DNA from 3 places in the Promicromonospora sp. NPDC023805 genome. Region 2 is predicted to be linked to each of the others. Evidence: riboswitches for the same ligand, from Rfam matches in the RefSeq annotation. Region 2 holds a riboswitch; each other region holds the start of a gene.

Region 1 (6,281 bases), on a different contig from region 2:
GCCGCCCAGTCGGCGATGAGGACCGCCAGCTCGTCCGGCGTGTCCGCGACGACGTGCGCGCCGCGCCCCGGATCGGGACCTTCGAGCGCCTCGACGAGCTCCAGCCGGGCCTGGGCGCTGGCCCGTTCGGCGGCGAGCACCACGTACACCTCGGCGAGCACCCGCACCTCCTCGGGGTCGCGTCCGGCGGACAGCGCCGCGTCGCGCACGAGCCGCCGCAGCCGGACCGCCTGCGCGGCATCCCGCACGGCGATCCGCACGACGTCGGCGGTGCGCCCCGCCAGCCTGGCACTCGCCTCGGAACGCACGCGCAGGACGACCGGCGGACGTACCCGGGACAACGCCGCACCGCTACCGCCGGCACGGGTCGGGCGGCTGCGGATCGCGAACCGGATGCCGTCGTGGTCGACGCGGAAGCGGCCCTCGGCGTCCAGCTCGACCGCGCCCGACCCGGTGCCGGGCCGCCCCGTCCACACGCGGTTCACGGACTGGATGCCCAGCTCGACCCGGGACGCCCAGGCCTCGTCGGGCTCGGGGACCGCCGTCTGCCGGGTGGCCTGCCAGCCCGCCCGGCCGCTGCTCGCGCGGTCGACGCTGCTGAGGGCTACGGCGGTGTGCGCCGCCTCGGTGTGGACGGTGTCGACGGCGGCGACCAGGCCGATCCCCGTCGTGACCCGGGCCGCGCGGGCCGCCGCGACGACCGTGTCGAGCCGAGCGGTCACCTGGCCGCGGCCGGGGTGCAGCAGGAAGTCCTCGTCGAGGGTGATGAGGTCGAGCAGACCGCGGTCGGCGTTGCGGACCAGCTGGAGGAAGCGTTCGCCGTCGAACGGGCGGGGCGGGAGCGGGCCGCGGGCGCGGTGCGCGCCGGGACGGGCGCCGGCCGAGGTCAGGTCCACGCCGAGCACGACGGGACGGAGCGAGGAGGAGGCGGAGGTGATGGATGTGGGCTGCAGTGGGTACGGCACGGCGGGGCTCCGTTCGGGGCTACGGCTGCGCGGCGACACCCGGACGACCCAGCCGGCGGCGCACGGTCGGCGCGCTTCGGCATTGCTGGGTCACCCGGGAGCGTGGCTGCCGGAAGGTATGGGAGAGGAGGGTCGGGTCTGCCGCGGTCAGCGGCAGGAACGGCGACAACACATACCCGTGCGCGGGGCAGCACCAGCCCGCGGGGAGACGTTCCAGGACGGCAGGGGCACGTGGACGGCGGGGGCAGCGCTCCGGGTCATCGTGGTTCTCCTCACCTGCTCGCCCAGCGGCGAGCGACGCGTGTTGTCATCCGCCGGCGGCGGTGGCCTGGTCCTCACCCGGGGCACCCACCCGCGCGGGGGGTTGCCGTCCGACCAGCCGGGGCTTCGCGTCGGAGCTCATGACCTGTCCAGAGTTACTACATCTTTCCGATCGGATTAGTGCGGTTCTTCTGGATGTCAGAGAACATACGAATGAAACCGATAGAAGTCAACGATCTATGGCCAGATCTCACATACCGGAACCGCGCAGGCCGCCGGGAAAGACCATGCGGGGCGGGTGTGTTGCTGAGAGTGGACGATGTCTACTCTCAGCAACACACTCCGCGGGGTACCTGTTCTCCCAGCACACCCCGCAGCGCCTCGGCTCAGTCGACGAGCAGCTCGACCTGGGCAAGTGCGCCGCTCTCGCCGAGCTCCAGCCGGAGACCGGTCAGCGGTATGGGCTCGGCCAGCACGAACGGCCGCAGCTGACCGGGCCAGCGCCACTGCTCGCCGGACCGCTCGTCCAGCACGCGGCCGTCGTCCGCGACCAGTCGCCACGCCGACGGCGGCTGCGCGTCCCCTGACCTCGCCACTGAGACCGACGACACCGAAGCCGACGCCGTCAGCGTGTACGCGCGAAGCAGCGCACCCTCCGGGACCGAGCCGGACGGGCGCCACTCGAGCACGCCCGTCACCTCTGCAGTCGTCGTCAGGTCGCCGTCCGTCAGCCGCGGCAGGGACCCGTCGGTGCCCTGCCAGCCGCCGTCGGCCCGCTGCCACGGCCGGGCGACCACCACATCGGAGCCGCCCGCCCCGGCCGACACCGGCACCCCCCAGCTCGTCGGCCCATCGGACATCGCGAACCGGAGGGACGCTCCCCCGGTCAGGTCGCCGTGCTCCACCGACGGCGCCTCGACCGCCCGGGCCGCGCCAGCGACGTCGGACAGCTCGAGACCCGCCACGTACCAGCGGTCGGCCGCGCCTGGCGCCTCGACCACGAGGTCGCCGTCGGGCCGGTGCACCACCGCGCGCTCGAAGAGCGGTGAGCCGACCGCCCAGCGCGAGGACCCGATCTCCAGGGGGTACAGCCCCAGGGCGGAGAGGACGTACCAGGCCGACATCTCGCCGTTGTCCTCGTCGCCGTGGTAGCCCTGCCCGATCTCGTTGCCGGTCCACAGCCGGGCCAGGATCTCGCGCACCGTCTCCTGCGTGCGGTCGGGCCGTCCCGCGAACAGCCACGCGTAGGCGATGTGGTGGGACACCTGGTTGGACTGGCCGAACTGGCCCATCCGCACGTCGCGCGCCTCGACCATCTCGTGGATCACGGACCCGTAGGTGCCGGGCTTGTCCGCCCGCTCCGGCGTGGCGAAGAACCGCTCCAGCAGCCGCTCCAGACCCGCGCGGCCGCCGTGCAGGGCGGCCAGGCCGGCGCCGTCGTGCACCGGGTGGAACAGGAAGTTCCACGCGTCGGACTCGGTGTAGTCGCCGCCCCACTCGTCCGGGTCGAACGAACCCGAGCCGAACGAACCGCCCCGGTCCCGTCCCCGGAAGAACCCCGTCCAGGCGTCGAAGAGGTGTACGTACCCGAGCGAGCTCTGCCGCAGGTAGGCGGCCTCGTCGCGCAGTGCGCGCCGGCGGTCGTCGGGGGTGCCCGGCGCGTCCGCGAGCGCCTCCGCCATCCGCGCCAGGCCCGCGTCGTTGATGTAGCCCTCGAGGCTCCAGGACACGGACTCGTCGACGTCGCGCGGCACCCAGCCGTGGGCGAGCGCAAAGTCCTGGCCCTTACGGCCCACGCCGGACCGGGTGGGCAGCGCCGTCGCGTTGCGCAGGCCGGCGTCGTAGGTGGCGAGCGGGTCTGGCAGGGGTACGTCGCGCAGGTACAGGTCGGCGAAGGCGACGTCGGACGACGTGCCGGTCATCAGGTCCGCGTAGCCCGGCGACGACCACCGCGCGACCCAGCCGCCCTCGCGGTACTGCTGCACGAACCCGTCGGCGAGCCGCGCGGCGACGTCCGGGTAGAGCAGCGCGTACGCGGGCCAGCAGGTGCGGTAGGTGTCCCAGAACCCGTGGTTGACGAACATCTCGCCGGGCACGACGGGCGCGCCGTCGAGCACGGGCGACGCGTGCACGAGCTCGCCGTCGGTGCCGAACTCCGTGTACGACGACGGGTACAGGTTGAGGCGGTAGAGGTTCGAGTAGAGCGTCACCTGCTGCTCCTCGGTGGCGCCCTCGACGTCGAGCACGCCGAGGCGCCCCTCCCACTGCGTGCGCGCGCACTCGGCCACGTCGTCGAAGGAGCCGCTCACCTCGCGGTCCAGGGCGCGCCAGGCGAGGTCCTCGCTGATGTACGACGTCGCCACGCGCACCTCTACCGTGCGGTCGGCCTGGTCGCCGGGCCCTGCCGCCGGGTCGAGCGCCACCGTCGCGTAGGTCGCGTGCTCCCGGCCCCGTGCCCGGCCCGTGCGCAGGACGGGCCGGGAGACCTGGCCCACCACGTACATGCGGCTGCGGCCCACCGAGAGCGCGCTGCCGTGGTCGCTCCAGCCGGTGAGCGTGCCGTCGTCGTGCACGGTGACGGCGACGGGCGGGCCGTCCGCTCCGGCGTCGCTGACGGCGTCGACGATCAGGTGGCCGGTGGTGGCGCCGGGCGGGAACGTGAACCGCAGCACGCCGCCGTGGTCCGAGGCCGCGACGTCGATGCGGGAGCCGTCGTCCAGGTCGACGCCGTAGCGGTGCGGGCGGGCCGTCTCGGTGTCGTGCGAGAAGCCGAGCGCGCGGGACTCCAGGCCGGCGTCGGGCGTGCCCTCCTCACCCGGCTGCGCGGCGACCAGGTGGAACGCGAGCTGGTCGCGGTCCCCCATCCACGGGCTGGGCTCGTGCGAGATGCCGATCCCCTGCAGGCGCGGCCGGTTGTCCGGGCCGTTGTGCGCGGCCCACGAGTAGAGCCAGCGTTCGGTCGACGCGTCGGTGAGCGGCACCCACATCGTGAAGCCGTTCGGCACGGCCGCCGCCGGCACGTTGTTCCCGCGCGAGTAGGCACCCGAGGAGTGGGTGCCGCGCCGGGTGTCGACGAGGTCGGTGCGGCCGGCCACGACGCGCTGCGGGCGCGGCCCGACCGTGACGGCGTCCAGCCACACCTCGGTGTCGCCGCCGTCCGGCGCCGCCGTCACGACGGCGGCGGCCCGCACGCGGCGGCCGGGCAGCAGCTCGGCCACGCGGTCCAGGTCCACCCGTACCGCGTTCCAGTGGTCGGGTACCAGGATGCGCGCTTCCCCCTGCCCGACGGCGGTCGCGGGCATGCCGTGCTGGTCGCGCAGCTCGCCTCCGGGCCCGGTCTCCAGGAGCCACGTCCCGTCGTCGAGCAGCAGGTCGACCGCCACGTAGGTCGAGCGGTAGGTGAGCTCCTGGTCGAGCACCGGCAGGAGCGTGTAGCGCAGCTCCGTACCGGCCCCGAGCGGGACGTCCAGCCCGTCGAGGACCACCGTGCGGCCCGCGCCGCCGTGCCCGATCCGCCGTGCGTGCTCGCTCGTGAGGCCGACTCCGGGCCGACCCGCCGGGACGTGTGCTGGCCCGGTCATGCCGCCACCCCCGGGACGCGGCCCGTGCTGCCGCGCACGGTCAGCACGGGGGTTGGAGCGCCGACGACGTCGGGCACCGGCTCGCCCCGGACCAGCGACAGCACGGTGCCTGCCACGAGCTCACCGAGCTCGAAGGTGTCCCTGGTCATGGCGGTGAGCGGCGGGTGCGCGAGGCGCACCAGCTCGGAGTCGTCGAAGGATGCCACGGAGATGTCGCCGGGCAGGTCGAGCCCTGCCTCGGCCAGCACGGTGACGCCCGCGAGTGCGGCGACGTCGGAGTCGTAGACGATTGCGGTAGGCCTTTCGTCGCGGGCCAGCAGGGCCCTGGTTGCTGCCGCGGCCTCGTCCTGTGAGAAGTCCGCCGGCACTGTCGTGATGTCGAGGCCGAGGCGCGCCCCGGCGTCGTGCAGGGCGGTGGCCCGCCGCGCGGAGTGTACGTACGCAGGGACGCCGCCCACGTGACCGACGTGCACGTGCCCCAGCGCGGCCAGGTGCTCGGCGAGCGAGGTCATGGCGGCGTGGTCGTCTGCGAAGACGGCGGGCACGGGGCCCGGCGTGCCGTCGCCGCTGAGCAGCACCGCGGGCAGGCCCATCCGCACCAGCTCATCGGGGCGCGGGTCGTCGCGTTCGAGGTCGAGCACCACCACACCGTCGGTTCGCCGCTCGGCCGCCCAGCGCCGGTAGACGTCGAGCTCGGCGGACACGTCCTCCACCACCAGCAGCTGCAGCGCCACGAGGTCCGCCGACAGCCGCGCCTGCAGTCCCGAGACGAGCTGGGCGAAGAACGGCTCGACACCCAGGGTCCGCGCGGGCCGCGTGACGACCAGGCCCACCGTGTCGGCCCGCCGTCCGCCCAGCGCCCGGGCGGCCACGTTCGGCCGCCACCCGAGCTCCGCGACGGCGGCCAGGATGCGGGTCCTGGTCCGCGCGCTGACCCCCGGGCGGTCGTTGAGCGCGAACGACACAGCTGTCGGGGAGACGCCCGCGTGCGCTGCGATGTCGGCGATGGTCGGCCTGCGGCTCGGGTGCCCCGCGGACGACGTCACTGGTCGGCGAGCAGCTTGTCGCACTCTTCGACCGCTGCGTCCAGGGCTTCCTGCGAGGTCTTGTCCCCCGCTATCGCCGCCGCGAGCTGCTGGTTGATGATGGTGGTCATCGCCTCGCTGACCTCTACCGGCTGCAGCAACCGCGCCGCGCCGAGGCTGGTGTACGCGATCTGCTTGGCCGCACCCTGCGGGGTGCCGTCGCTCTCGGCGAGCTCCGGCTTCTCCAGCGACGCGGTGGTCGACGGGAACACGCCGGGGACCTCCTTGGCGAACGCCTCCTGGTTGGCGGCGTTCGTGACGAACCGCGCCAGCGCCACCGCCGTCGGCAGGTTGGCCGACTGGTTCGAGACCGACAGCCCCTGCACGTACAGCGGGGTGGCGCCCATGTACGGCGACGGGACGACCTTGCCCTCGAGCGACGGGTTGTT
Region 2 (6,281 bases):
CGCCGAGCTGCGCCACCCACCCTTCGTAGACCGACGCCTGCTTGGGATAGCCCCGGTAAGCGCTGCGCAGGGTGAGGCGCACACCGTCGGCGTCGGCGGCATCGAGCAGCGCGGCGACGTCGGGGGCCGCGTCCCGCCGGACGAGGTAACCGCGCACGGTGGTGAGGTCGGGCTCGTGGTCGACCGGGTCGAGCGGCGTGTGCTTGTTGACGATCACCCACGGGCTTGCGGGATCGCTTGTCGAGTGCTCCGACAGGTCGAGGCCGGTGGCGGGTGGCGGGCCGTCGACGGGGCCCTCCGCGGGGGCCACCGGGCTCGGCTCCGTCTGCGGCGCCTGGGCTACTACCGGCTTCTCTGCCGGGTCGTTCTCTGCCGGGTCGTTCTCTGCCGGGTCCTTCTCTGCCGGGCCGGACGCGGTGGCCTGCGGCTCCGCCCCGGTCGCGCTGCCCCCCTCGTTACCCGGTTCTGCGGCAGCACAGCCCGCGAGGAGCAGGCTCCCGACCAGGACGACGGCGGCGGGGCCCGCCGGGCGGACACGGGCGCGGTTACGAGTACGAACGAAGGAGACGGTCACATCAGCGTTGGTGTGCACGGTCCGGACCGCGATGACAGCGGCGGGCTGTGACGTGGACAACATGCGTGAGGTGTCATGAGGGCACTCCTGCCGGACACACTGACTAGGAAGCACGTCTCTTCGTCTCCGGAGTCCACCCTGGCCACGAACACCGAGCCACAGCGTCTCGAACCGGGCAGGCACACGCCTGCCCACCTCACGCCTGCCCACCTCACGCCTGCCCATACGGAGGCACTCTTCGTCGCGCACGCGAGCGCCGTGTACCGGTACGCGCGCTCGCGGCTCCCTGCCGCCGAGGCGGAGGACGTGGTGGCCGAGGTCTTCGCCGTCGTGTGGCGCAAGGGCGAGCTGCCGGACAACCCGCGCGCCTGGCTCCTCGGGGTGGCCCGCCGCGTGATGGCGAACCAGGTTCGCGCCCAGCAGCGGCGCAACGCCCTGGTCGAGCGGGTCCGCGCGCACCCGCACCCGGCGGGTCAGGACGGCGTGCGGCTGGTCGGCGAGCTGGACGAGCTGCGCCGGGCGCTGGCCCTGCTCCGCCCCGCGGACCGCGAGGTGATCGCCCTGCTCGCGGCCGCGGAGCTGTCCACGGCGGAGGTCGCCCAGGTACTCGGCTGCACGACGGCGACGGCGGCCACCCGGGTGCACCGGGCACGGCGCCGTCTGCGGGCGGCCTACGAAGAGCTCATCAAGGAAGGTTCCTGACGTGGAAGACGAAGAGCTGACCCGCGCCCGGCGCGCGTTGCGGGGGGTCGACCAGGAGCTCGACCTGGCGCGCGTGTACGCCGAGTCGCGGGCACGCGCGCACGGTGTCGACGAGCCCCTGGACGGCGACGAGCCCCTGTACGAGCAGAGCTTTGACCACGCGCAGGACCACTGGGCGCAGGACGAGCGCGTAGTGGTCCTCCTGCACGACCTCGACGCGGAGCCCCGGCGCGGCCGGTCCCGCGCGCGCCGCGGGCGGGCACTGGTGTGGGGCGTCGCCGCGGCGGCAGCCGCCGCCGTCGTGGTGACCGTGGTCAACCTGCCTGCGCCGGGCGCGCAGCCCGGCTCGGCGCCCGGCACCAGCCTCTCGCCGACGGCCGTCCCCGAGCCGCGACCGTCACCGACCGTCGCGCTGACGCCGTCCGAGGTGGTCGACCGCGCCGCGCCGGCGGTGGCCGGCGCGGACTGCGCGGTGAAGACCCGCTCGACGCTCGGCAAGGAGTCGGCGACCCGCTTCGACGGCGCCGCCGCGACGGACACCGGGACGCCGAAGCCGGTCCCGCTGGACACACGTCCGCTGGAGGTGCTGCAGCTGGCGACCGTCGGCGCGGCCCTCGACCTGGCCGGCCTCGAGGGTACGGACTACCGCCTGGACGACGAGTTCCTGCTCGAGGAGGAGGACGGCCGGACCATGGTCCGGATCCGGTTCACGCCCCCGCGCGAGCTGGTGCTCGGTGGCGAGCTGACCGGGCTCGACGTCGTCGTCGATACGACCACCTGGCTCCCGTACACCGCGGAGACCTGGGCCAAGTCCGACGGCGGCAAGGCTTATCAGGTACACAGCGAGTTCAGCTGGACGTCGTGCGCCAGCCCCAGCAGCAGCCCGAGCCCGGCGTCCACTGACGGCGACCCGGCGCCGTCCGACCCGGGGAGCCGTTCCCGATAGCATTCCGGCGTGCTCAGCCCCGCGACACCCGACGACCTCGACGACCTGGCCGCGTTCCTGCGCTCGGCCGACCTGACGGTCGCCGCCCTCGCGGAACCGGCGGTGCACCTGTGGCTCGACCGCGACGACGCCGGAGCCGTGTGCACGACCACCGGCTTCGAGCTCGGGTCGAGCGGCGAGCACGCCCTGGTCCGCAGCGTCGCCGTCCGGCCGGACCTGCGCGGCACCGGTGACGGGCTGCGCCTGGCGCGCTTCGCGCTGGACCGGGCCGCCGACGCCGGGGCGCGCCAGGCCTGGCTGTTCTCCCGCCGCTCCGGCGGCTTCTGGCAGAAGCTCGGCTTCACCGCCACGACCACCGACGACCTCGCCGCGGCGCTCCCCGACGCCCACCAGGTGCGGCTGTTCCGCTCGACCGGCCAGCTGGACCGCGAGGTCGCCTGGCACCGGCCGTTGCCCGTGCGCGCCGATTCCGGCGCACGGCTCGCCGCCGGATAGGCTCGGCGCATGAGGTCTCCAGAAGCATCCAGGTTCGGGCTGCCGGTACTCCGGTAGCCCGAGATGCCCCTGTAGAGACCGCCGAGCTACCGCTCGGCCGCTTTCCGCGCATCCGAAGGGCCCCGTAGTGCCGCCCAGGCCTACCCGTTCCCCCTTCCTTCGGAGGCATCCATGCCTGTCCTGCTCTACGTGCTCGCCGTCGCGGTCTTCGCGCAAGGCACGTCGGAATTCGTCCTCGCCGGGCTCGTGCCCGGCATCTCCGCCGACCTCGGCATCACCATCGCCCAGGCCGGCTACCTGACCTCGGGCTTCGCGGTCGGCATGGTCGTCGGCGCACCGCTGACGGCTGCGCTCGGCAGTCGTCTGCCACCCCGCTGGACCCTGTCCGGCTGCCTGCTGGTCTTCGTCGCGGCCCACGCGGCGGGCGCGCTCACCGACCAGTTCGCCGTGCTGCTGGTCAGCCGGTTCGTGGCCGCCCTGGCCAACGCCGGGTTCCTCGCCGTCGCGCTCTCGACAGTGGCCGCGGTCGTCCCGGCGGGCAAGCAGGCCAGGGCGCTCGCCGCGATCCTTGGCGGCACGACGCTCGCCCTGATCGCCGGGGTCCCGGCCGGAGCGTTCCTCGGCGAGATCTGGGGCTGGCGGTCTGCCCTGTGGGCGATCGCCGGGGTCTCGGCGCTCGCGCTGGCCGCCGTCGCCGCGCTGACGCCGGGGCGGCTCGGGCCTCGCGTGCCGCACACCCGGGTGGATCTCCGGGCCGAGCTCGGCACGCTCCGCTCGCCCGGCCTGCTGCGGTACCTCGTGCTCGGGGTGCTGGTGAACGGCGCGACGTTCTGCGCGTTCACCTACCTGGCGCCGATCGTCACGGACGGCGCCGGGCTCGGCTCGGCGCTGGTACCGGTGGTGCTCGCGCTGTTCGGGCTGGGCGCCTTCGGCGGCGTCTCGGCCGCCGGGCGCCTGGCCGACGCGCACGGGCACCGGGTCCTCGGGATCGGCATCCCGGTTCTCGTCGCGGGCTGGGTCCTGTGGGCCGTTCTCGCGGGGCGCCCGTCGGCGGTGTGGCTGCTCGCCCCGGTGCTGGGCGCGCTCTCGTTCGCGGTGGGCGGCACGCTGATCGCCCGCAGCATGGCGTCCGCCCACGGCGCCCCGACCATGGGCGGGGCGTACTCGACGGTCGCGCTCAACCTGGGTGCGCTGGTGGGCCCGGTGCTCGGCGGCCTCGCCATCGGGCCGCTCGGGCTCGTGGGCCCACTGGTGGTCAGCGCGACGCTGGCGGGCACCGCCGTCACCCTCTGGCTCGCGACGCACTCCGCTCACCGCGGCATCAGTTGACCACAGCGGTTGCTGCCAAACCGACCCTCGGCCTGGCAGCAACCGCCGTGCTCGCCTCACCCACGATTTGACCATGCACCTACTGCCAGATCGGGGCCTCGCATGGCAGCAACCGCATGGTCATCAGCCGGCGCGCTGATCGACCGCTGCGCTTGGCACACTTTTCGGCCACTGACCAGCCCAGACGGCATCGTCCCGAAGCGTGGACGCTTTTCCGCTCACATCGCGGTCATGCTTACGATCCAGGTCAATCATCCAGAGCGGTCGAGAGTCCTGGCTCAACGACACCGCAGCAACCTGCCTCCGGAGCGCCAATTCCGGGCAAGGTGCTAACGCCAGGTCCGATGGAGCTGATACGCATGGCAGTCGAGTTCACGCACCTTCCCCACGCCACGATCCTGGGTTACCCGCGCATCGGCCGACGACGCGAGCTCAAGCGCGCAGTCGAGTCCTTCTGGGCCGGGCGCACCACCGCCGAGGAGCTGGAGACCACAGCCCGCGACCTGCGGCTGACCACCGCTCGGCATCTCGCCGGACTGGGCCTGGACGGCACGGCCGCCGTCCCCGGCTCGTTCTCGTTCTACGACCAGGTGCTCGACGCCGTCGCCCTGCTGGGCGCGGTGCCCGAGCGGTTCCGGGACCTGGTCCCGGGCGCCGGGGGCGCACTCTCGCTGGAGGGCTACTTCACGCTGGCCCGCGGCGAGGGCGACAAGCCGCCGCTCGAGATGACCAAGTGGTTCGACACGAACTACCACTACCTCGTCCCGGAGATCGGGCCGGACACCCCGATCGGGTTCGTGGACGACCGCGTGGTGCGCCAGTTCACGGAGCTCGCCCAGCCCGCCGACGGCGGCCAGGCGGTCGTGACCCGTCCCGCGCTCGTGGGCCCGGTGACGTTCCTGCTGCTGAGCAAGGCGGCGGACGGCGCGCCCGACGGCTTCCACCCGCTCGACCGGCTCGACGACGTCGTCGCCGCCTACGCCGACGTGCTGCGCGCACTGGCCACCGCGGGCGCCCCCTGGGTGCAGCTCGACGAGCCCGCGCTGGTCACCGACCTGCTCGACGTCCCGTTCTCCGATGTAGCCAACGCCGTGCGCCGGGCCTACCCGCGCCTCGCCACCGAACTCTCCCCCGCGCCTGGCGCGGACGGCGCTGCCGAGCGCCCCGCGATCCTGGTCACCGCGCCGTACGGCGACCTGCGCAGCGACGCGGGCGACGGACTCGCGCTGCTCGCGGGCACCGACGTCGAGGCGATAGCCGTCGACCTCGTCAAGGGCGCCGTCCCCACCGGCCCCGTCGCCGGCCTGGAGACCAAGACCCTGGTCGCCGGCGTCGTCGACGGGCACAACATCTGGCGCGCCGACCTCGACGCCCGCCTGACCACGCTGGAGGGCCTTGGGGCCCTCGGGGCGTCCGCCGTCGCCGTCGGCACCTCGACCTCGCTGCTGCACGTGCCGCACGACGTCGCCGACGAGCCCCGCCTCGACGCCGGCCTGAAGTCGTGGCTCGCGTTCGCCGACCAGAAGGTCACAGAGGTCGTGACGCTGGCGACCGGCCTGACCGGCGGCCGGACGGCGGTCGCCGACGCGCTCGCCGAGTCGACGGCGGCGGTGCGGTCCCGCGCGGAGGCGCCCGGCGTCGTCGTACCGGAGGTCCGGGAGCGAACCGCGGCCCTGACCCCCGCCGACGTCGAACGCGCGCCCTACGCCGAGCGGGCAGCGGCCCAGCAGGCGAAGCTCGACCTGCCGCCGCTGCCGACCACCACGATCGGCTCGTTCCCGCAGACGGCGGAGATCCGGAAGACCCGGGCGGCCTGGGTGCGCGGCGAGCTGTCGGACGACGAGTACACGACCGCGATGCGCGCAGAGATCGCGAGCACCGTCGCCCTCCAGGAGGAGCTGGGCCTGGACGTGCTGGTGCACGGCGAACCCGAGCGCAACGACATGGTGCAGTACTTCGCGGAGCAGCTCGACGGGTTCGTGACCACCGTGCACGGCTGGGTGCAGTCGTACGGCTCGCGCTGCGTGCGCCCGCCGATCCTGTGGGGCGACGTGTCCCGGCCCGCGCCGCTGACCGTTGAGTGGACCGCGTACGCGGCGTCGCTCACGGACAAGCCGGTCAAGGGCATGCTCACGGGTCCGGTCACGATCCTGGCGTGGTCGTTCGTCCGCGACGACCTGCCGCTGGGCGACACCGCAGACCAGGTCGCCCTCGCGCTGCGCGACGAGGTGAGCG
Region 3 (6,281 bases), on a different contig from region 2:
TCGATCCTGAGCGGCGGTGGCTCCACGCCCGCCGACAACACACCGGAGGGCTGGGCCGACGCGATAGACGGCTTCCAGGAGCGTGCGCTTGCCACCCGCCTGCAGATCCCGCTGCTCTACGGCGTCGACTCGGTGCACGGGCACGGCAACCTGGCCGGCGCGACGATCCTGCCCCACAACATCGGGCTCGGCGCCACGCGCGACCCGCTGCTCGTCGCCAGGGCCGAGCGCATGGTCGCCACCGAGACGCGGGCCACGGGCATCCCGTGGACGTTCGCGCCCTGCCTGTGCGTCGTGCGCGACGACCGCTGGGGCCGGACCTACGAGTCGTTCGGGGAGCACCCGGCGCTGGCGAGCGTGCTCGGTGCGGCCGCGGTGCTCGGGTTCCAGGGCACGCGCCTGGACAGCAGCCGGTCGGTCCTCGCGACGGCCAAGCACTTCGTGGCCGACGGCGACACCGCCTACGGCACGGGCGAGGGCGAGTACACGGTGGACCAGGGCATCACCGAGCAGAGCCGCGGGCACGTCGAGTCCGTGGACCTGCCGCCGTACGCCGCGGCGATCGCGGCCGGCGTCGGCTCGGTCATGCCCAGCTACTCCAGCATGGACTGGACCGACGACGGCCTCGGCAACCCCGTGAAGATGCACGCCCACGACGAGCTGATCAACGGGTGGCTCAAGCAGGACCACGGCTTCGACGGGTTCGTCATCAGCGACTACCAGGGAATCCATCAGATCCCGCCGCTCGCTGCGGACTCTCCCACCACCCACCAGATCGTCACCAGCGTGAACGCGGGCGTGGACATGTTCATGGAGCCGTCGCAGTTCGAGCGGTTCCACACGCGGCTGGTGGCGGCGGTGCAGGACGGCGCGGTGACACCGGAGCGCATCGACGACGCCGTGTCCCGGATCCTCGCCGCCAAGTTCGAGCTGGGGCTGTTCGAGGAGCCCTTCGCGGACCGGTCCCACGCGGACGACATCGGCTCGCTAGCGCACCGGGCGATCGCCCGCAAGGCGGTGGCGGAGTCGCAGGTGCTGCTCAAGAACAGCCGGCGCGCGCTGCCGCTGGACGACGACGACAGCATCTACGTGGCCGGCCGCAACGCCGACGACCTCGGCAACCAGGCCGGCGGCTGGACCGGTACCTGGCAGGGTTTCTCGGGCGACGTGACCGAGGGCACCACGATCCTGGAGGGCATCGAGGCCGCGGCCGACGACGTCACCTTCAGCGAGGACGCCTCCGCGCCGACCGACGGGGCCGACGTCGGCGTCGTCGTCGTGGGCGAGACGCCGTACGCGGAGGGGTTCGGCGACGTCGGCGGGCCCGAGTGGGCCTGGGACCCGGCCGACGGCGGGGTACCCCGCGAGGAGAAGTCGATGTCGCTCCAGCCCGGCGACGTCGAGATCGTCGAGAAGGTCTGCGCCGAGATCACGACCTGCGTGGTCCTCATCGTGTCGGGGCGGCCGCAGGTGATCACCGAACAGCTCGGTTCGATCGACGCCCTGGTCGCCTCCTGGCTGCCGGGCACAGAGGGCGACGGCGTCTCTGACGTGCTGTTCGGCGAGCGCCGGTTCACGGGCAAGCTCCCGGTCTCCTGGCCCCGCTCAGCAGACGACCCGGTAGTGAACGTCGGCGACAAGGACTACGCCCCGCTCTTCCCGTTCGGCTGGGGCCTGTCCACAGGCGGCCGCACGTCGACCCTGGACGACCACCGCCTAGACCTCCAGGACGATGTGCTCCACCCGGTCCACGGCGTCCCGCCGGAAGCAGCAAAGGCGATAGCCAAGTCCGACGTGGCACAGTTAGAGGGCAAAAAAGCCCAAGCCCTCCGCCTCCTGACAGAGGCGCGCGAAGACTGACGTGACCTCACCGCAGAGGGGTGGGGGAAGGAAAGGTGCGGCCGGCCGTCAAGCCGTAGCGGAGGGCCCCCTGGGGCCCGTGAGCGAGGCCGGCCGCACCTTTCCTTCCCCCACCCCGGACGGAACCAGGGAACGGAACCAAGAACTCAGCGCGCCGAAGCCAACGCCTGTTCCACGTCCTCGATCAGGTCCCGCGTGTCCTCCAGGCCGATCGACAGTCGCACAGTCGTCTCCGCGATGCCCACGGCGCCCCGGCCCACCGCGCCGAGCTTGCGGTGCGTGGTCGTCGCGGGATGCGTGATGAGCGACTTCGCGTCACCGAGGTTGTTCGAGATGTCGATCACCTGGAGCGCGTCGAGGAACCCGAAGGTCCGCTTCTTCGCGGTCTCGGCGTCCGTGCCCTCCGGCACCGCGAGGTCGAACGTGACGACCGTGCCGCCGCCGCTCATCTGCGAGCGCGCCAGCTCGGCCTGCGGGTGGGAGTCGAGGAACGGGTAGCGCACTGCGCCCACCCCTGGCAGCGCCTCCAGGGCGTGCGCGACGGCGAGCGCGCCCGCGCCCTGCGCCGCGAGCCGCACCGGCAGCGTCTCCAGCCCCTTGAGCAGCGTCCACGCGTTGAAGGGCGAGAGCGACGGCCCGGTGTTGCGGATGAACGTCTGGACGGGCCCGGTCACGTACTCGGTGGTGCCGAGGATGGCCCCGCCGAGCACCCTGCCCTGGCCGTCTATGTGCTTGGTCGCCGAGTAGACGACGACGTCGGCGCCCAGCTCCAGCGGTCGCTGCAGCAGCGGGGTGGCGAACACGTTGTCGAGCACGACGGTCGCCCCGGCGGCGTGCGCGAGGTCGGCGACGGCGCGCACGTCCACGATGTCCTGCATCGGGTTGGACGGCGTCTCGAAGAACACGACGTCGGCAGGCGTCGAGAGCGCCTCCTCCCACTGGGAGAGCACGTGCCCGTCCACGTAGTCGGTGCGCACACCCCACTTCTTGAAGATCTCCTCGAAGATCACGACGCTGGACCCGAACAGTGCCCGGGCCGCGACGATCCGCGATCCGGACTGCACGAGCGCGGCGAGCGACGTGAACACCGCGGACATCCCGGTCGCCGTCGCGTAGCAGGCCTCGGCGCCCTCCAGCAGGCGCAGGCGCTCCTCGAACGTGTGGACCGTCGGGTTGCCGTAGCGCGAGTAGACGAAGCGGTCGATGTCGCCGGCGAACGCGGCCTCCGCCTCGGCCGCCGAGTCGTAGACGTAGCCCTGGGTGAGGAACAGCGCCTCGCCCGTCTCCTGGAACTCGGTCCGCTGGTGTCCGCCGCGCACGGCGAGCGTCGCGGGCCGGACGTTCCGGGGCAGCGGCTTGCGGCCGGACCCGCCGGGGGTCGCGTCGGCCGGGAAGGCTCCGGTGACCGTCACTGAGCGCCCTCCGTCCAGGGCAGCCCCGCGACCTTCCAGCCCTGCTGGTCGCGGACGCCGTCGGCTCCCGGCGCGCCCTCGAAGCCCTCCAGCACGTTGTACGACGGCGCGATGCCGGCCGCCGTGGCGAGCCGTGCCGCGCCGATCGAACGCTGGCCGGAGCGGCACAGGAAGACGACGGGGCCACCGGTGACGCCCGCGGCCTTGAGCTCCTCCAGGAACTGCTGGTTGGGGCGGCCGCCGGCCCGCACCCACTCGCTGAACACCGGCTGCTTCTCGAGGGATGCCGTGTCGGGGATGCCTATCGCGCGCCACTCGCCCTCGGTGCGGACGTCCACGAGGGTGGCGGCCGGGTCGGCGGCGAGCAGGTCCCAGGCCTGCTGGGGCGTGATGTCGCCGGCGTAGCCGTCGGCGGGGTGGGCTTCGATGTGCGCGGGGACGCTCATGTGCTCCTCCATCGGTCGTGGCGGTAGCACCCTCGTCCGTTCTCGCCAGGGGCGGGAACGCTGGGTTGCTGCGGCGTCGTCGTGCCACGTCACTCGGCCGCTCGGGATGGTCGCTGTGATCCTACGACACGACGTCCGGTGGGTGGGATGCCGTCTCGCACACTGGTCGGGATATCGTCCCGGGGTGGATACGGCGAACGGCGGATCTGTGGACGAGGGACTTGTGGACAACCCTGTGGACAATGTTGTGGAAAGTGCTGTGGATAGTGCTGTGGACAGCGGGGCCGACGCCCCGGACGAGCAGGAGTTGACCGGCGGGAACATCACCGGCGTCGTACGGATCGGCGACACGGTCCACCGCGAGGCGGGCCCCTGGACGCCCACCGTCCAGCGGCTGCTCGCCCACGTCCGCGCCGCCGGGATGACCGAGGTCCCCGAACCGCTCGGCCTCGACGACCAGGGCCGGGAGATCGTCTCGTACCTGCCCGGCGACGTCCCCGGCTGGCCCGCTCCGGCGTGGCTCTGGTCCGAGGGCGTCCTGGTCGAGGCGGGCCGCCTCCTGCGGCGCTTCCACGACGCGACCGCGGGGTTCCCTCGGTCGGACGCCGTCTGGCGCCTCCCCGCGGCCGAACCCGCCGAGGTGATCTGCCACAACGACGCCGCGCCGTACAACATGGTCTTCCGCGACGGCCGCCTCACGGGCCTGTTCGACCTCGACACCGCTTCGCCCGGCCCGCGGGTCCGTGACCTGGCGTACCTCGCCTACCGGATCGCGCCGTTCTCTTCAGACGCCTTCGCGGGCGCCGCCTACGACGTCGGGCACCTGGATCCGATGGAGCGGCTCGACACGCTGACCGAGGCGTACGGGACTCCGTTCCGGCGTGCGGAGGTGCTGGCTGCGATGGTCGACAAGCTTCACGACCTGGCCGGCTGGTCGGCGGCCCGGGCGGACGGCGACGGGCCGGCCGAGCTGCGCGAGCACGCCGCGATGTACCGGGCCGACGCCGACCGGATCGCCGCGCTCATCTCTCAGTCTGAGCGACCGAATCGTGAGACCAGTATCTGAGACGAGCGTTGACAGGAATTTTGCCGCAGCACAGGATGACGTCAGGTCATGAGTGCCAGCGTCAAGCCCCGGCTCGCTGGTCGGCAACCCTCCTACCGCGGTGGGGTGCCCCGGGTGACGACCTGGCCGCGCGCAGCCGCGCGTGGCAAGCGCGGGGGAACCTCCCCCAGGACTGTGCTGGAGGACGTCATGTCTGCAACCACCCTCACCCGTGACGACGCGGTCGCCGGCGTCGCCCCGCTGCGGCCCGTCGTCGGCGGCCAGACGCTCGTCCCGCTGGTGGACGGCAGTCTCGTCCCGTATGCGAACCTCGACGTCGCCGCGTCAGCGCCTGCCCTGCAGGCCGTCGCCGACCGCGTCACCCAGGTGCTGCCCCTGTACGCCAGCGTGCATCGCGGCGCCGGGTACCTCTCCCAGGTGAGCACCGCGCTCTACGAGACCGCCCGCCGCACCATCGGAGCGTTCGTGGGCGCCCGCGAGGACGACCTGACGATCATCACGCGAAACACCACCGACTCCCTGAACCTGCTCGCCGGCTGCGTCCCGGCGCAGCCCGACGGCGAGCCCGGCCGCGTGCTCGTCCTCGACGTCGAGCACCACGCGAACCTGCTGCCCTGGCAGCGCGGCACGGACGCGACCGTGCTGACCGGTGGCGCGACAGTTGCCGAGACGCTCGACCAGATCCGCGAGGAGCTGACGGACGCCGCCGCCGTGAACCGGCCGTTCGCCCTGCTCGCCCTCACCGGCGCCTCCAACGTGACGGGGGAGTCGCTGCCGGTCGACAAGATCGTCGCCATCGCCCACGAGCTCGGCGCCCGCGTGGTGCTCGACGGCGCCCAGCTCGTGCCCCACCGCCGCATCTCCCTGGAGAACACCGGCGTCGACTACCTCGCCTTCTCCGGGCACAAGACCTACGCCCCGTTCGGCGCGGGCGCGCTGGTGGGCCGCCGTGACTGGCTCGACGCCGGCACGCCCTACCTCGCGGGCGGCGGCGCCGTGCGGCGCGTGCGCGTCGGGGGCACCGAATGGCACGAAGGTCCCGCCAGGCACGAGGCCGGTTCCCCGAACGTCATCGGTGCGGTGGCGCTCGCCGCGGCGTGCGAGGAGCTCGCCGCACTTGCCCCAGCCGACGTCGCGGCGCACGAGAACGCGCTCCGCCGTCGTCTCGTGTCGGGGCTCGAGGCGATCGACCGCGTCGAGGTCGTGCGCGTGTGGGCCGACGCCGTCGACCCGGTAGGCGTCGTGACGTTCACCGTGACGGGCTACGACCCCGGCCTCGTTGCCGCCTACCTGTCCGCCGAGCACGGGATCGGCGTGCGCGACGGCCGGTTCTGCGCCCACCCGCTGCTCGGCCGCCTCGGGTTCGACGCCGGTGCGGTGCGCGCCTCGGTCGGCGTCGGCACCGCGGGCGAGGAGGTCGAGCGCCTGATCGCGGCGGTGGGCCGCCTGGTGGCCGACGGCCCGCAGGCCGGGTACGACGTCGTCGACGGGCTCTGG

Evidence for each region. A riboswitch is a leader RNA that binds a small molecule or an ion and turns the genes downstream of it on or off. The one in region 2 is predicted to bind S-adenosylmethionine.
Region 1: it holds a riboswitch for S-adenosylmethionine, as region 2 does, so the genes downstream of both, AB0F70_RS08890 (LLM class flavin-dependent oxidoreductase) here and metE (5-methyltetrahydropteroyltriglutamate--homocysteine S-methyltransferase) in region 2, are expected to answer to the same signal.
Region 3: it holds a riboswitch for S-adenosylmethionine, as region 2 does, so the genes downstream of both, AB0F70_RS05780 (aminotransferase class V-fold PLP-dependent enzyme) here and metE (5-methyltetrahydropteroyltriglutamate--homocysteine S-methyltransferase) in region 2, are expected to answer to the same signal.

What each region holds. Positions count from the first base shown of each region.
Region 1 covers NZ_JBFAAH010000006.1:148,891-155,171, reverse strand. Annotated here, with positions in the region: gene AB0F70_RS08890 (LLM class flavin-dependent oxidoreductase) at 1-965, opposite strand, end outside; SAM riboswitch class IV at 1,262-1,372, opposite strand; gene AB0F70_RS08885 (GH92 family glycosyl hydrolase) at 1,613-4,807, opposite strand; gene AB0F70_RS08880 (LacI family DNA-binding transcriptional regulator) at 4,804-5,853, opposite strand; gene AB0F70_RS08875 (sugar ABC transporter substrate-binding protein) at 5,850-6,281, opposite strand, start outside.
Region 2 covers NZ_JBFAAH010000033.1:29,303-35,583, forward strand. Annotated here, with positions in the region: gene AB0F70_RS24430 (D-alanyl-D-alanine carboxypeptidase family protein) at 1-637, opposite strand, end outside; gene AB0F70_RS24435 (RNA polymerase sigma factor) at 650-1,276, shown strand; gene AB0F70_RS24440 (hypothetical protein) at 1,278-2,222, shown strand; gene AB0F70_RS24445 (GNAT family N-acetyltransferase) at 2,232-2,717, shown strand; gene AB0F70_RS24450 (Cmx/CmrA family chloramphenicol efflux MFS transporter) at 2,889-4,046, shown strand; SAM riboswitch class I at 4,295-4,397, shown strand; gene metE (5-methyltetrahydropteroyltriglutamate--homocysteine S-methyltransferase) at 4,406-6,281, shown strand, end outside.
Region 3 covers NZ_JBFAAH010000003.1:212,120-218,400, forward strand. Annotated here, with positions in the region: gene AB0F70_RS05760 (glycoside hydrolase family 3 N-terminal domain-containing protein) at 1-1,860, shown strand, start outside; gene AB0F70_RS05765 (O-succinylhomoserine sulfhydrylase) at 2,007-3,272, opposite strand; gene AB0F70_RS05770 (rhodanese-like domain-containing protein) at 3,269-3,718, opposite strand; gene AB0F70_RS05775 (aminoglycoside phosphotransferase family protein) at 3,990-4,784, shown strand; SAM riboswitch class IV at 4,829-4,942, shown strand; gene AB0F70_RS05780 (aminotransferase class V-fold PLP-dependent enzyme) at 4,974-6,281, shown strand, end outside.